2 regions of the Micromonospora sp. WMMD1155 genome follow, and region 2 is predicted to be linked to the other one. Evidence: riboswitches for the same ligand, from Rfam matches in the RefSeq annotation. Region 2 holds a riboswitch; the other holds the start of a gene.
What was found. Region 2 has a riboswitch for S-adenosylmethionine ahead of O7617_RS02600 (ABC transporter substrate-binding protein). Riboswitches for the same ligand answer to the same signal wherever they lie in the genome.
Positions count from the first base shown of each region.

Region 1: another riboswitch for S-adenosylmethionine. It lies ahead of O7617_RS33150 (hypothetical protein); the one in region 2 lies ahead of O7617_RS02600 (ABC transporter substrate-binding protein).

Region 1 covers NZ_CP120742.1:7,283,450-7,290,545, reverse strand. The annotation lists gene O7617_RS33165 (sugar phosphate nucleotidyltransferase) at 1-621, shown strand, start outside; gene O7617_RS33160 (GIY-YIG nuclease family protein) at 844-1,590, shown strand; gene O7617_RS33155 (hypothetical protein) at 1,592-2,527, opposite strand; gene O7617_RS33150 (hypothetical protein) at 2,703-3,329, opposite strand; SAM riboswitch class IV at 3,334-3,454, opposite strand; gene O7617_RS33145 (serine/threonine-protein kinase) at 3,530-5,101, opposite strand; gene O7617_RS33140 (type I restriction endonuclease) at 5,218-7,096, opposite strand, start outside.
Region 2 covers NZ_CP120742.1:624,634-631,729, forward strand. The annotation lists gene O7617_RS02580 (2'-5' RNA ligase family protein) at 1-429, shown strand, start outside; gene O7617_RS02585 (hypothetical protein) at 614-799, shown strand; gene corA (magnesium/cobalt transporter CorA) at 815-1,945, opposite strand; gene O7617_RS02595 (amino acid transporter) at 2,132-4,072, shown strand; SAM riboswitch class IV at 4,159-4,270, shown strand; gene O7617_RS02600 (ABC transporter substrate-binding protein) at 4,547-5,425, shown strand; gene O7617_RS02605 (amino acid ABC transporter permease) at 5,464-6,237, shown strand; gene O7617_RS02610 (amino acid ABC transporter ATP-binding protein) at 6,234-6,977, shown strand; gene O7617_RS02615 (Na+/H+ antiporter) at 7,025-7,096, opposite strand, start outside.

The DNA of each region.
Region 1 (7,096 bases), 690 kb from region 2:
CGAGGCTGGCAGGACAAGTACGCGCCTCTCGCCGATCTACACCACCAGGCCGACTTCACGTTCCTCGAGCAGCCCCGCGACGACCGGTACGGCACCGCGCTGCCTGCCATCATCGCCGCCGAGTTCATCGGCAACGAGGATTTCCTCCTTGTCGCCGGGGACGATCTTCTCCTCCGCGCCGACGGTGGATCCGACCTCGCCGACCTCGCGGCTGCCCGGGCCGCCGCTGGTACACCGGCCGCGCTCGCCGCCGCTACGGTGCCGGGCGCCGAGGCCCACCGATACGGCATCCTCCACCCACGCACCGCCGCAGCCGGCCACCACCTGCTCGACGAGCTCTTGGAGAAGCCCGACAGCTACGGCGAACCGACCGCGTACATCAACATCAGCCGCACCCTGCTACCCGCCGACGCGGTGGCCTACTTCCAGAAGCTGACCCCGGCCTCTAACGGCGAGTATCAGGCCACCGACGCCGTCGCTGCCTTCGCACGCGATCACGACGTACTGATCCAACCCATTACCGGCCAGTACCACGACTGTGGCAACCCCGCCGGCTGGCTCGCGGCCAATAACGCTGCAGCCGCAATCCAAGCTCTCACGGTCACTGGCCCGCGCGACTGATCTGAGGGGCACGGCGACATCGTCGCCAAGCTTCCCGATGCCCTTGACCCCATCGGTTGGTAGCCCGACATCCGGCCCTGTGGGCTCCTGGGCCCCCGCCGCGCACGGACGGCCGGTCTTCCGCACGGGCTCCGGCTCGGCGGCCAGTGAGCCATGTTGGATACTCTTCCCGCTCATTCCGGCCGCTGCTGAGGTGGCCGGGATCGCCGCATCCGGCGGCGCATGAAGCTACGGGAGGAGGAGGCGGTCGTGGCATCTCCAGTTCGAGACCATCGCGTGCAGGTCGTGCAGAAGTGGGGCTTCGGGATGGCCCCCGTCAAGCCCGAGGTCCAGCAGAAACGACGTCAGTCGGTAGCGGCCGTGCTGAGCTACCTCCAGAACGGGCCGATTGAGTCCAGCCCGCCACTGCTGGAGGCCCTGTCGGAAGTCAAGGGGTTCTACTCGCGCTGTCACAAGCAGGACCAGTGGGACTGGTTCACCGTGTGGCAACAGCTGGGCCGCCCCGGACGTAAGCGCTGCCTACAAGTTGGTGATGCGCTCAGTCGCCTACGGACCGCCATCAATGACGGCGACGATGCCACCGCTGCGAATCAGCTCACGCTCCTGACTGACGCGAACGTGCAGGTCCATCTCGCTGGACTCGTCGAAGAACAACCACGTGAACCGCGAGGAGCCGGCTACATCTACGTGCTGTCGACTCGCGAGCAGCCTCGGATGCTGAAGATTGGCTACACCGAGCGGACCGTCGAGGAGCGGGTGAAGGAGATCAACCGGGCGACAGGCGTCGTTATCCCGTATGGCGTGCGCGCTTTGTGGGTGGTCGCGGATGCTCCGTCAGTAGAGGCTGAGCTGCACGATCGACTGGCACCCTACCGCGTGCGTAAGGACCGCGAGTTCTTCGACCTCGACTTTCGCGACGCGTCCGCCCTCATCCAGGGCTGCATAGATGGTCTCCGACGCGAGGACTAACCTAACCGCCCGTGGTGAGCAGCTGACGGAAGGCCACACGTTCCTCCCATAGATCAACGGGCCGGCCCGCCAACTCAGCCAGGAGTTCCGGTAGGCGCCACGTCGTCAGATGTGCGTAGCGGGCGTTGTAGACGCCGACGGCCTCGATGGCGAACTCGTCAGGGAAGTCCAGCAGTACGTAGCCGAGCAGCTGCATGATGGTCGGCGCTTCCAGCGATGGCCGCCGTGTCCCGTCGCGGCGCTTGCTGCCGAGGCTCGTCTTGAGTTCGAGCAGCAGGCCTGCGGCGATCAGGTCGGCGTCGGCGTTCATCAGCGATGATCCGGTGAAGGTCGGCCCGACGGCCCAAGCGCCGTGCCGTGTCGACAGGGACGGCAGGAGGCTCTGTTTGGCGAAGGCACGCAGGGTCTGGAGCTCATCGAGGGCGGCGGGTGGGGCGAGCTCAAGGAGCTTTTCGGCGGTGATGGACCTTGGGGCCAGGGCCATCAACGGGGATCCGGGCGTGGGACCGACCCGGTGCAGGTCGGTGAGGAGCGCCAGCGCCCAGCAGGCCCGGGCAACGAGTTGATGGTCGGCCTCGCTGCCCGTGGCCGGCCCGGTGAACCGGGAGGTCCCCAGGCTGTCGCCGCTTCCGGAGTAATTCAGCGTGCGCGCCAGTTCGTGGACCGCGTGCCGGAGTGGGGGAGTGCGCGCGCCGAGCATTGCCAAGCGCAGATCCGGTCTGGGATGCACCATGAAGCGCACCATCCAGTCGAAGGCCGAGCCGACGGTGCCCGGGTTCGCCTGGCTCCCAGGCACGACAAGGGAGCCCACGGATTCCCGATACCGGGCCTGCAGGTCCTGCCAGCGGCCGAACCGCCCCTGAATGAACAACCTCGCTGGAGAGGCTCTGTCGCTCAATGCCACGGTCAGCGCCGGCCAACCACTAACGATGGTCATGCTTCGACCACCAGGCGCCGGCATCGCTGCCCGCCACTGTCCATCATGGCCGGATGCTATCGAACGCCGCGGCATTCGAGCTGCCCGTCATCACCGGACCGTCGATGGAAGATGACCAGCGCGGCCGCTGTTGGCGATGTCGGGTACCGCCAACAGCAGCCGCCTGGACTGGCGGTCAACGAGCAGTGGACAGGAATTCGTTCTGGGCCTGTCGGAGGCTGCTGAGGTCGTTGGGTACGGGCATGACCCCGTAGCGGTCGAAGGCGTCAACGCTCGCTCCAAGCGACGGCGGCGAGTGCCGCTGCCACTCGGCCAGCGGCACGCTCGAAGCAGTCAGGCGTAGTGGCTCGGCGAGCCGGGCGAACTCCACCTGCTGCCACTCGCGCAGCTTGTTACCACGCCGCGCGGAGGCCATCAGCGTGGCGGCGACCTTGGTGGTCGTGGCCGTCTGCGGCTGGATCACGCCGCCGTTCATGATCGAGTGTCGGCCCAGCGGCAGTGCGGCGCGGTGGCCGTACCGCTCGCCGACCACCTGCGAGACGTGTCGGCAGGTCTCGCAGGCCAGCCACGACCACCGGGTTCGGGTGGTCACCGTGTCCCGCACGCACAACACACACAGGTCGAGGTCACCGGGGATGTCCTGCCCCTCCCACTGCTGCTCCCACTCCGGCGTACGCGGCTGGCAGCGGCACCGCTGCTCGCGTGGGGCGCCGTCGCGGAGGTGCCCGCAGGTCAGGCAGACCGCGAAAGCAGTCAGGTCCAGCTCTTCGAACGGCACGGTGAACTCGCTCTCCGGTGCCACGAGGCACCCGCTCTTGCCGTACCGCAGCTTGCGGTCGACCTGGTCTTCCCCCGGAGGCACCGTGCGCGGGTGGCGCGGTTGCCGGGTCAGCAAGCCGGGAGGCTTGACGCTGACCACTCTTGACGCCCAGGAAGCATAGAGATCATCGAGGCCGGGAGCAACTCCGCGGGTGGAGACTTGAGCCAACGGCGGTGGCGGAACTATCCGTCGGCGGCGAGTCTGAGCCGGGCAAGCAGGTCGGCGACTTCCCGGGTCAGCTCATGGTCTGGGCCGTAGACGACGCAGAGGTCGTCGTGCAGCGGTTGCAGCTCGTCTGCGGCCTCGGCGGCCTTGTCTTCGGAGACCAGCAGTATGCCGATGTTGAAACGTAGGTCGAGAGCCGTGGGGGAAACGTCGCCGGAGGCGGCGCGTACGTGCGTCAGCACCTGCCGGAACTGGCGCAGGGCTGTTGTGGCCTGGCCGAGTTCCGCCCGGCAGTGGGCTGCCTGCCGGAGGCATTCCAACGCGTCCTCGCTGGTGGGGCCAGCGGTACGGGTGTACGCCGCGGCGAGGGCGTCGAACTCCGGCAGTGCGCGCCGGAAGTCCCCGCCGATGATAAGGATGGCGGCTCGCCGTGATCGCAGGCCCAGTACGCGGGGACTCTCAGCACCGAGCGCCTCGCTGGCGGGGCCGATGACGCTCTCGAGCACATCCGCGGCTTGGGCGAACCGCTCGTCGTCCAGCAGCTCATCGGATTGGGTAACGGCGGCCTTGATCGCGTCTCGAACCTCGGTCCGCAGGATCGCCGCCGGATCGGCAGCCGACATGCGCGGCGCCGGGACCACGGGAGCGGGTGCGGGTCGGCGGCGGGGCGCATTGGGTCGGCGGTACACCAGCGTCGGGTCGGGCATCGTGCTGCTCGCGCGCTCGGAGGCGGGCAGTGCCGATCCAGGTAGGGGCAGGAAAGGCAGCAGCCGCTCGTAGACGTCGTAGGCGTCCGCCGGCCGGTCCTCTGGGGCCTTGGCCAGCAAATCGAGGACCAGTTCCTCGATCGCTGCGGGCACGTCGTGGCGGAGCGTCCGTAGCGGTGGTGGCGGCTCGGTGATGTGCTGGTGCCACAGTTCGAAGTCGCTGCCGCCAGCGAAGACGCGTCGCCCGGCGAGGAGTTCGTGCAGGACACAGCCCAGGGCGTACAGGTCGCTCTGCGGCGTGACCTGTGCGTTCTGGATCTGCTCGGGCGGCATGTAGTGGTGGGTGCCGAGGGCGCTGCCGGTTGCGGTGAGGCGGGTGACGTCGGTGCGCAGGATGGCGGCGATGCCGAAGTCGAGGAGCTTGATCGCCCCATCCGAGGTGACCAGAACGTTGTCGGGTTTGAGGTCGCGGTGCACGACGGGGATGGCGTGGGCGTGGGAGAGGACGGTGCAGATCTGCGCGGCGATAGCGGCTGCCCAGGTAACCGGCAGCGGCCGCTGTGGGTCGATGAAGGCCCGCAGGGCGGTGCCGCGAACGAACTCCATCACCAGGTAGAGCCGGTCGTATGAGCGATCGAGGACCGCGTCGTACACCTGGGGCACGCCATGGTGTTGGATGCGTGCGGTGACGCGGGCCTCGCGGCGGAATCGCTTGGCGAACTCTTCCGCCTGCTGCGAGGTTTGCACGGCCTCGACGCGGATCAGTTTGATGGCGACCTCACGGTCGAGGACGCTGTCGTAGCCGCGCCAGACATGCCCCATGCCGCCCGAGCCGACTTCCTCGACCCGTTCGTATCGACCGGCGATCGGCTCTGCCCGCACGTTGCCCCCACCCCTGCGACTGTCCCAGCCAGATGGTCAGTGTTGCGGTCGAACCGATCACCGTCCAGGGTTGCCGCCGCGGCGTGTCACGCTGGCGCCGCGACGGCACCGGCCGGTCAGGCCACCGCGTCGTCGACGACCCCCTCCTGTCGGCGGATCAGCCGCCAGGCGGCGCTGCGGGCGCTGCGGTTGAGCGAGCTGCGGAAGTTCTGCTGCGGGTCGAAGTACTTGCGCCCCAGGTCGGCGGTGCTGTCGAAGTGGTCCATCATCTTGTCCTCGAAGACCGGGTCGAAGACGTGGCCGAAGTTCTCCTCGTCGTTGGCGACGGCGGCCAGCCGCACCTTCGGGTCGGCTAGCGCCTCGTTGAAGGGCTTGATGACGTCCTGCTCGGTGAACTCCGTGCCGTACTTCTGGTTGAACCTGTCGATGAGTTCCGACAGCAGCGACTTCTCCGACTCCTTGGCACCGCCGGATCCATCGCCGAAGCCCTTCATGTCGGCCGGCCCCTCGGGGACGAGACTCACGTCGTGCTCACCGGTCTTCTCCACCCGAAGATGGCTGAGGTCGACCTCGCCGATGTCCACGCCGCCGTCCTCACCGCGCGGCAGCCGATTGAGCAGGTGCCGCCCGTAGAGGTAGAGACGCTCCAGTTCGGCGTCGATGTAGGTGACGATGCCGGAGAGGAAGCTGTACTTGCGGACGTAGTCGTTCAGGTCGGCCCGGAAGGTCTCGGCCGTCTCCTGGTCGTCCTCGTCGTCGCCGTTGAGCAGGTCGGCGAAGCGGGTCACCGCAGGATCGAGATGCCGGTACAGCTCCGCGTGGAGCTTCTCCCACTTCGCCGTGTTGCCGGCGGCCTGCCGCTGAGCAGCCAGGTAAGCAGCCGCGAACGCCTGCATCTCCTCATCGACGAGGACCGGCACAGACATCACCCTGCTCTGCGCGGTGTAGAGCAGGTTGGGGTCCGAGGGCAGGGTGGCAGCTTCCTCGAAGTACGGGCGGAAGGACTCCTTGATGTCCTCGGCGTCGTTGACGAAGTCCAGCACCGCCAGGTCGGACTGGCTCTTGCGGTCGGCGGTGCGGTTGAGCCGGGACAGAGTCTGCACGGCGGCGATGCCAGTCAGCGTCTTGTTGACGTACATCGTGGTGAGCAGCGGCTGGTCGAAACCGGTCTGGTACTTCTCCGCCACGACCAGGATCCGGTACTCGGGCTGCCCGGCTCCGCCGGCCTGGGCGGACTTGTCGTCAGCGCGCGTGTAAGCGAAAGCCTTCGGCAGGGCGCTCTCGGCGAGCCCGCCGTTCTCCTTCGCCTCGGTGGTCTCCTCACCGTCGTAGGTGAGTGTGCCCGAGAAAGCCACCAGGACGCCCGGGTCGGGATAGCCGAGATCGCCGATGTACTTCTTGATCGACCGGGCCATCTGAACGGCCTGCGGCCGGCCCGCGGTGACCACCATCGCCTTCGCCCGCCCGCCAAGCCTCCCGGCGGTGTGCGTGCGGAAGTGCTCGACGATCACCTGCGCGTGCTGGGCGACGGTCGAGTCGTGGGTCAGCGCGTAACGGGCCAGCAGCGGATTCGCCTTGGCCGGGTCGACCTTCCGCTCGTCGCGGTTGCCGTTGACGAGCTTCCAGTAGGTGTTGTAGGTGACGTAGTTGCGCAGCGGGTCGAGAATGAACTTCTCCTCGATGGCCTGCCGCATCGAATAGGTGTGGAACGGGTGGTACTTTCCGTCCTCACCGAGCGTGCCGAAACCTTCTAGGGTCTTGTGCTTCGGGGTGGCGGTGAACGCAAAGTAGGAGAGGTTCGCGGCCCGCTGCCGCTTGCGCGCGTTGGCCTTGAGCTGAGCCTCGACGTCAGGTGCGGCCGGCGCGCTGGTCGCACCCGGATCGTCGGAGTCGGCGTCCAGGCCCAGGTCGCGCAGCACCGCGCGGACCGAGGCGGCAGCATCACCGGACTGGGACGAGTGCGCCTCGTCGATGACGATCGCGAACCGCCGGCCC
Region 2 (7,096 bases):
CAGAGCATGCGCTCACTGCTGGAGCAACGTCACCGTCCGCACGTCTCGTTGGCGGTGGCGCCCCGCTTCGATCCGGAGGCGGTCGCCGCGGCCCTGCACGGCACGGTGGTGGCCGCTCCCCTACGGCTCGAATTCCAGCACGCCGGCCAGTTCGTCGGTCGGGTGCTCTGGCTCGGCCCGACGCCCACCCCGGAGCTACTGGCCCACCACCGCACGGTCCACGACCGGCTCACCGCCGCCGGCATCCCGTTGACCGAGCACTACCAGCCGGGCCGCTGGGTGCCGCACTGCACGCTCTCCATGCGGGTGCCGAACGCGCTGATGGCCGCCGCGGTGCGCCGCTGCCTGGAGGTGTTGCCGCTGAGCGCGACAGTGGTCGGGGCGGCCCTCACCGACCACGCGCGGGGCATCGCCCACCCGCTCCCCTGACGCTTTGCGGAAATGTCCGGTTTGGCGGGCGTCAGTCGGGAAACTGAAAACAAGCGGTGATTATGCGCTCTGACGTGGGATGGTTCGACGTAGATGCCGTCCTGCCGAGCGTGGTTCGCCCGGCCTGTGGCGCGGGGCTCCCGCCGCGCCGCCCTCGGCGGCCTCCACGAGAGGGGCAGTGCCTATGCAGGCTCAGCGCAGGCCACCGCGAGCGGAGCGGAGCCAGACCCGGGACGACCGGACCGCCGGCGGCCTGACCGGGGCGGCCACGCCCCTGACCATCTGGGCCGCCGCCGTCCTGCTCGGCCGGATCAGCGCCGGCGACGACGACATCGAGGACGAGCGGCACATCCTGCGCGGCATCGAGTGATCCCCGCCGGGCGGCTCACAGCCAGCCGCGCCGCTTGAAGATCAGATAGAGGGTCCCGCAGACCAGCAGCATCAACAGCAGCGCGAACAGGTAACCGAAGCGCCAGTGCAACTCCGGCATGTGGACGAAGTTCATTCCGTACACGGTGCCGATGAGCGTGGGAGCGAACAGGATCGCCGCCCAGGACGAGACCTTCTTCAGCTCCTCGTTCTGCGCGTAACTGGCCGCCGTGAGGCTCCGCATCTCCTCGTTCTGCTGCTGCGAGACGAGTGTGGCGTTGACGGTGAGGATGTTCTGCAACAGGTGCCGAAACCCGTCGACGCGTTCCACCACCTGGGTCAGGTGGTCGGTCACGTCCCGCAGATAGCGGCGCAGCTCCTCGTCCGTGTCGGCACCGCCCGCGCCGTCGGCCAGCGCGTCGAGCACCGCGAGCAGGGGTCGCGCGGCGCGCTGAAACTGGATCACCTCCCGGCTCAGACCGTAGATGCGCCGGCTCGCGTTCGGGTCGCCGCCGAACACCTGGGTCTCGATCTCGTCGATGTCGTTCTCCAGCCCGGCCACGACCGGCGCGTACCCGTCGACGACCTGGTCGAGGATCGCGTACAGGACCGCGTCGGGGCCCCGGGCGAGCATCTGCGCCTCGACCTCCATGCGCCGCCGCACCGCGGCCAGATCCGGTGCCTCACCGTGCCGGACGGTGATCACGAAACCCGGCCCGATGAACAGGTGCAACTCGGAGAACTCGACCTCCTCCCGAAGGTCGTCGTAGCGGGCGGCGCGTAGCACCACGAACAGCGTCTCGCCGTAGCGTTCCAGCTTGGGCCGCTGGTGGGCGTTGATCGCGTCCTCGACCGCCAGGTCGTGCAGCCGGAACTCCCGCGCCAGCGAGGTGATCTGCTCGATGTCGGGCCGGTACAGCCCGATCCAGGCCATCGCGCCGTCCTGCTCCTGTAGGCAGCGGTACGTCTCGGCCAGGCCGGACGGCGAGGCGAACCGGTGCCCGTGGAGGTAGACGGCGCTGTCCACCAGGCCACCGGCGGGCGGAGCGGGCGGCTCCGTGGACGGTGGCACGCCGACAGTGGTCTCGTACTCGTCGAGTTGGCGACCGAAGCCACCACCCGGGCGGAAGCGACGGCCACCGACCATGCCCCTGTCCCCTCCCCAGTGAGGCCCGGTCCGGCACACTCCCGCCAACCCGGGGGCGCTGCTTCCCCGGTGTCCCGAGCGCGAAACCCGCAGTGGGGCGAGGTGGGTTCCGCGCACCGGCGGACGGGCGCGTCGCCCAGGGCGGATACTCACGGTGACCAGGGGCGGTATGACGGGGGCGCGCCGGTGGAGGTCGACGGACGCGCGGGCCGGCTGCGGGAGTGGCTGCTGCGTGCCGGCGCGGAGGAACCCGTGCAGCACCCGGGGCCGCACGGGCGTCCACCGGAGCACCGGCACCACCCCTGGTGGAAGGTGATGTGCCTGACCGGTGTCGACTACTTCTCGACGTTGGGCTACCAGCCGGGCATCGCGGCCCTCGCCGCCGGGGCGCTCTCGCCGGTGGCGACCCTGGTGCTGGTGCTGGTGACCCTGCTGGGCGCGCTGCCGGTCTACCGACGGGTGGCGGCGGAGAGCCCACACGGTGAGGGTTCCATCGCGATGCTGGTACGCCTGCTGAGCTACTGGCCGGGCAAACTGCTGGTGCTGGTGCTGCTCGGCTTCGCGGCCACCGACTTCATCATCACCATCACCCTCTCGGCCGCCGACGCGACCGCGCACATCGACGAGAACCCGTTCTGGCCGAGCGCGCTCAAGGGGCACGAGGTGCTGCTCACGCTGCTGCTCGTGGCACTGCTGGGCGCGGTGTTCCTCAAGGGATTCACCGAGGCCATCGGGATCGCCGTCGTCCTGGTCGCGGTCTACCTGACGCTGAACGCGGTGGTGGTCGCCGACGCGCTGTGGCGGGTGGTGACGCACCCGAGCGCGGTCGAGGACTGGACCACCGCGTTGACCACCGGCCACGGCGATCCGTGGATGGTGGTCGCGTTGTCGTTGTTGGTCTTCCCGAAGTTGGCGCTGGGTCTCTCCGGCTTCGAGACCGGGGTGGCCGTGATGCCGAGCGTGCGGGGCGACCCGCGGGACACCGAGGCGCGACCGCTGGGCCGCATCCGTGGCGCTCGCCGCCTGCTCACCACCGCCGCCGTGATCATGAGCGTCTTCCTGATCACCAGCAGCGTGACGACCACGATCCTGATCCCACCGGAGGCGTTCCAGCCCGGCGGGCCGGCGAACGGCCGGGCACTGGCCTACCTGGCGCACGCGCATCTCGGGGAGGTGTTCGGCACCGTCTACGACCTGTCCACCATCGGGATCCTCTGGTTCGCCGGGGCGTCGGCGATGGCCGGGCTGCTCAACCTCGTACCCCGCTATCTGCCCCGCTACGGCATGGCGCCGACCTGGGCGCGGGCGGTCCGGCCGCTGGTGCTGGTCTTCACCGCGGTGGCGTTCCTGATCACGGTCGTCTTCGAAGCCAGCGTGGACGCGCAGGGTGGCGCGTACGCGACAGGGGTTCTGGTGTTGATCACCTCGGCGGCGACGGCCGTGACCCTCGCGGCGGTGCGGCACCGGCAGCGCGGCCGCACGATCGCGTTCGGCACCATCGCGGTGATCTTCGTCTACACCACGCTGGCGAACGTGGTGGAACGCCCCGACGGCGTCAAGATCGCGGCCTGTTTCATCGGCGGGATCATCGTGGTCTCGCTGCTCTCCCGGTTGTCCCGCGCCTTCGAGCTGCGGGTCGACCGCGTCGAGCTGGACCCGGTGGCGACCCGGATGATCAGCGAGCGTGACGGACGACGGATCCGCCTCATCGCCCACGAGCCGGACGGTCGGGACGAGGCGGAGTACCAGGCCAAGCTGGCGCAGACCATGGCGGACAACGACTTCCCCGACGCCGGCGACGTGCTCTTCGTGGAGGTGCGGGTCACCGACCCGTCGGACTTCGAAACCGAATTGGTGGTGACCGGCCGCCTGGTCGGCGGCCACCACTCGGTGCTCAGTGTGACCAGCTCCGCGGTGCCCAACGCGCTCGCCGCCCTGCTGCTGGAGATCCGGGACCGGACCGGTCGGCGCCCCCACATCTACTTCGAGTGGACCGAGGGCGGCCCGGGCCGCAACGTCCTGCGCTACCTGGCGTTCGGGCAGGGTGAGATCGCCTCCGTCACCCGGGAGATCCTGCGCCGTCACGAGCCCGATCCGCGCCGACGGCCACACGTGCACGCCGGCTGACCGGAGTGCCGGCCACCCGTCTCCCCTGGTGAGCGTGGTCATAACGACTGGACGACCCACCCGTGCCTGCTGCTAGCCTCGGCGCAGGTCATGAGCGCCAGCGCGAAGCCCCGGCTCGCTGGCCGGCAACCCTCCTCCGCGGTGGGGTGCCCCGGGTGAAGACCAGGCATCGACAGGACGTCGGTGCAAGCGTGGCCTGGCACCCAGGTCAGCACAGACCCGGGAGAACCATGCGCATCCTCAGCACCGCCCCGCCGACCGGCATCGCGGACGTCCGCGTCGGTCGTCCCTCGCCGGCACTGATCCGGCGACGGCACGTGGACATGATGCGAATGTGCAGCGCCGCGTGTCGTCGCGGCAGCACGCACTAGCGCAGCCCTCTTCCCGAACCTCCCTCACCGGTACGCCCATCGGGCGCACCGCCGGCGACGCACATCCCGTGCGTGCCGGTACGCGACCTTCTCGGAGACACCCGTGCGACTTCTTCCTGCCCTGACCCGTGCCACCGCCCTGGGCGCAGCCGCCGTCCTGGCCGCCACCGCGCTCACCGCCTGCGGCGGCGACAGCTCGTCCGACAGCGGCGCCAACCCGTACGGCCTGGCGCAGCCGGGCGTGCTGCGGGCCGGCACGCTCACCGACGCCCCGCCGAACGTGTACCTCAAGGACGGCAGGTTCACCGGCTTCGACAACGACCTACTGACCGCCGTGGCCGGCAAGCTCGGCCTCCGCGTCGAGTTCGTCGGCACCGACTTCTCGGCGTTGCTCTCCCAGGTCAACAACCACAAGTTCGACGTCGGCAGCTCCTCGATCACCATCACCGAGGCACGGAAGAAGACCGTCGACTTCGGCAACGGCTACGACTTCGGTTACTTCGGTCTGGACGTCCCGGCGGGCTCGCCGATCACCGGCTTCGACCAGCTCGCCGGCAAGCGGGTCGTGGTGGTGCAGGGCACCGTGCAGGACGACTACGCCACCGGCAAGCAGCTCGACCCGGTGCGGGTGCCGGACTACAACGGCGCGATCAACCAGCTCAAGGCCGGCACCGCCGACGCGTGGATCGCCCCGGCGGAGATCGGCGAGAAGTCGGCCGCCGACAGCAACGGCAAGATCACCGTGGCGGCCAAGCAGCTCAGCCCGGCACCGACCGCGTACGCCGTCGCGAAGGGCGGCGACGAGCTGCGCGAGGCGCTGAACAAGGCTCTCGACGAGGTCATCGCGGACGGCACCTGGAGCCGGTTGCAGGCCCAGTACTACCCGGGCCGCCCGATCCCGGCGGACTTCAAGCCGGGCAGCGGCGCGGCCACGCCGTCGGCGGCCACGTCAGCCGCGCCGTCGGCGTCGGCCGCCTCCTGAGCGGTGACGAGCGAGCAGGACGGTAGGAGAGGCGACCGATGGATCCGTTGAGCACCCTCTGGGAGACGTTCTTCGACCTCGACGCGATGCGCGAGGCGCTGCCCGAGATGCTGACCGTCGGGTTACCGAACACGCTGATCCTGGCGGTCTCCGCCGCCCTGCTCGGCTCGGTGCTGGGCCTGCTGCTGGCCGTCGCCGGGATCTCCCGCAGCCGGTGGTTGCGCTGGCCGGCGCGCGTCTACACCGACGTGTTCCGGGGGCTGCCGGCCGCGGCGACGATCCTGCTGATCGGCGTCGGGCTGGCCCCGCTGGGCATGCAGGTCTGGGGTCCGGACCCCTACCCGTTGGGGATCCTGGCGCTGTCGCTGATCGCCGCCGCGTACATCGGGGAGATCTTCCGCTCCGGCATCCAATCGGTGGAGGCCGCCCAGTTGGAGGGCGCCCGCGCGCTCGGCTTCTCCTGGAGCGACTCGATGCGGCTGGTGATCATCCCGCAGGGCGTCCGGCGGGTCCTGCCGGCCTGGGTCAACCAGCTCATCGCGCTGATCAAGGACTCCAGCCTGGTCTACTTCCTCGGCCTGGTGGCCAGCCAACGGGAGCTGTTCCGGATCGGGCAGGACTACGCGGCCACCACCGGCAACGAGTCCGCGCTGCTCCTGGCCGGGCTCTTCTACCTGGCGCTGACGGTACCGCTGACGCACGTCGTCAACTGGATCGACAGGCGGCTGCGCCACGGCCGGCCGGCCGCCGCGCCGACCGACGAGGACGACGACCTCCCGTTGCCCGCCACCGTTCAGGGAGACCGGCGATGACCACCGACACCACCACCTCGGTCAGCCTCGACGTCCGCGACGTGCACCTCGCCTTCGGGCCGAACCGGGTGCTGCGCGGCGTCGACCTGACCGTGCCGCGCGGCGCGACGGCCTGCGTGATCGGCCCGTCCGGGTCCGGCAAGTCCACACTCCTGCGCACCGTCAACCGACTGATCGAGCCGGACCGTGGCGACGTGCTGTTGGACGGGCGCAGCGTGCTGGGCGACGACCCGGACGGCCTGCGGCAGCGGGTCGGGATGGTCTTCCAGCAGTTCAACCTGTTCCCGCACATGAGCGTGCTCCGCAACGTCACCCTCGCACTGCGCCGGCTGCGCAAGCTCGGCCAGGACGAGGCGGAGGCCGTCGCCCGGGCCCAACTGGACCTGGTGGGGTTGGCGGCCAAGGCCGACGCACGACCGGCGCAGCTCTCCGGCGGTCAGCAGCAACGGGTGGCGATCGCCCGGGCGCTGGCGCTGCGGCCCGAGGTGATGCTCTTCGACGAGGCCACCTCGGCGCTCGACCCGGAGCTGGTCAAGGGTGTGCTCGGGGTGATGGCCGACCTGTCCGCCGCGGGCATGACCATGGTGGTGGTCACCCACGAGATGGGCTTCGCCCGGCAGGTCGCCGACACCGTCGCCTTCATGGACCGGGGAGTCGTGCTGGAGGCCGGGCCGCCCGAGGCGGTCTTCGAACGGGCCGAGCACCCCCGGCTTCGCCGGTTCCTGTTCCAGGTGCTCTGAGCCGCGACGGCTCCCCGGTGCGCTGAGCCGCCACGGCTCCCCGGTGATCACTCATCGGGTCCGCGCCCCAGCAGCCGGATCTCCTCGTTGTCCAGGGCGGCCTGGAGTTCCTGCAACAC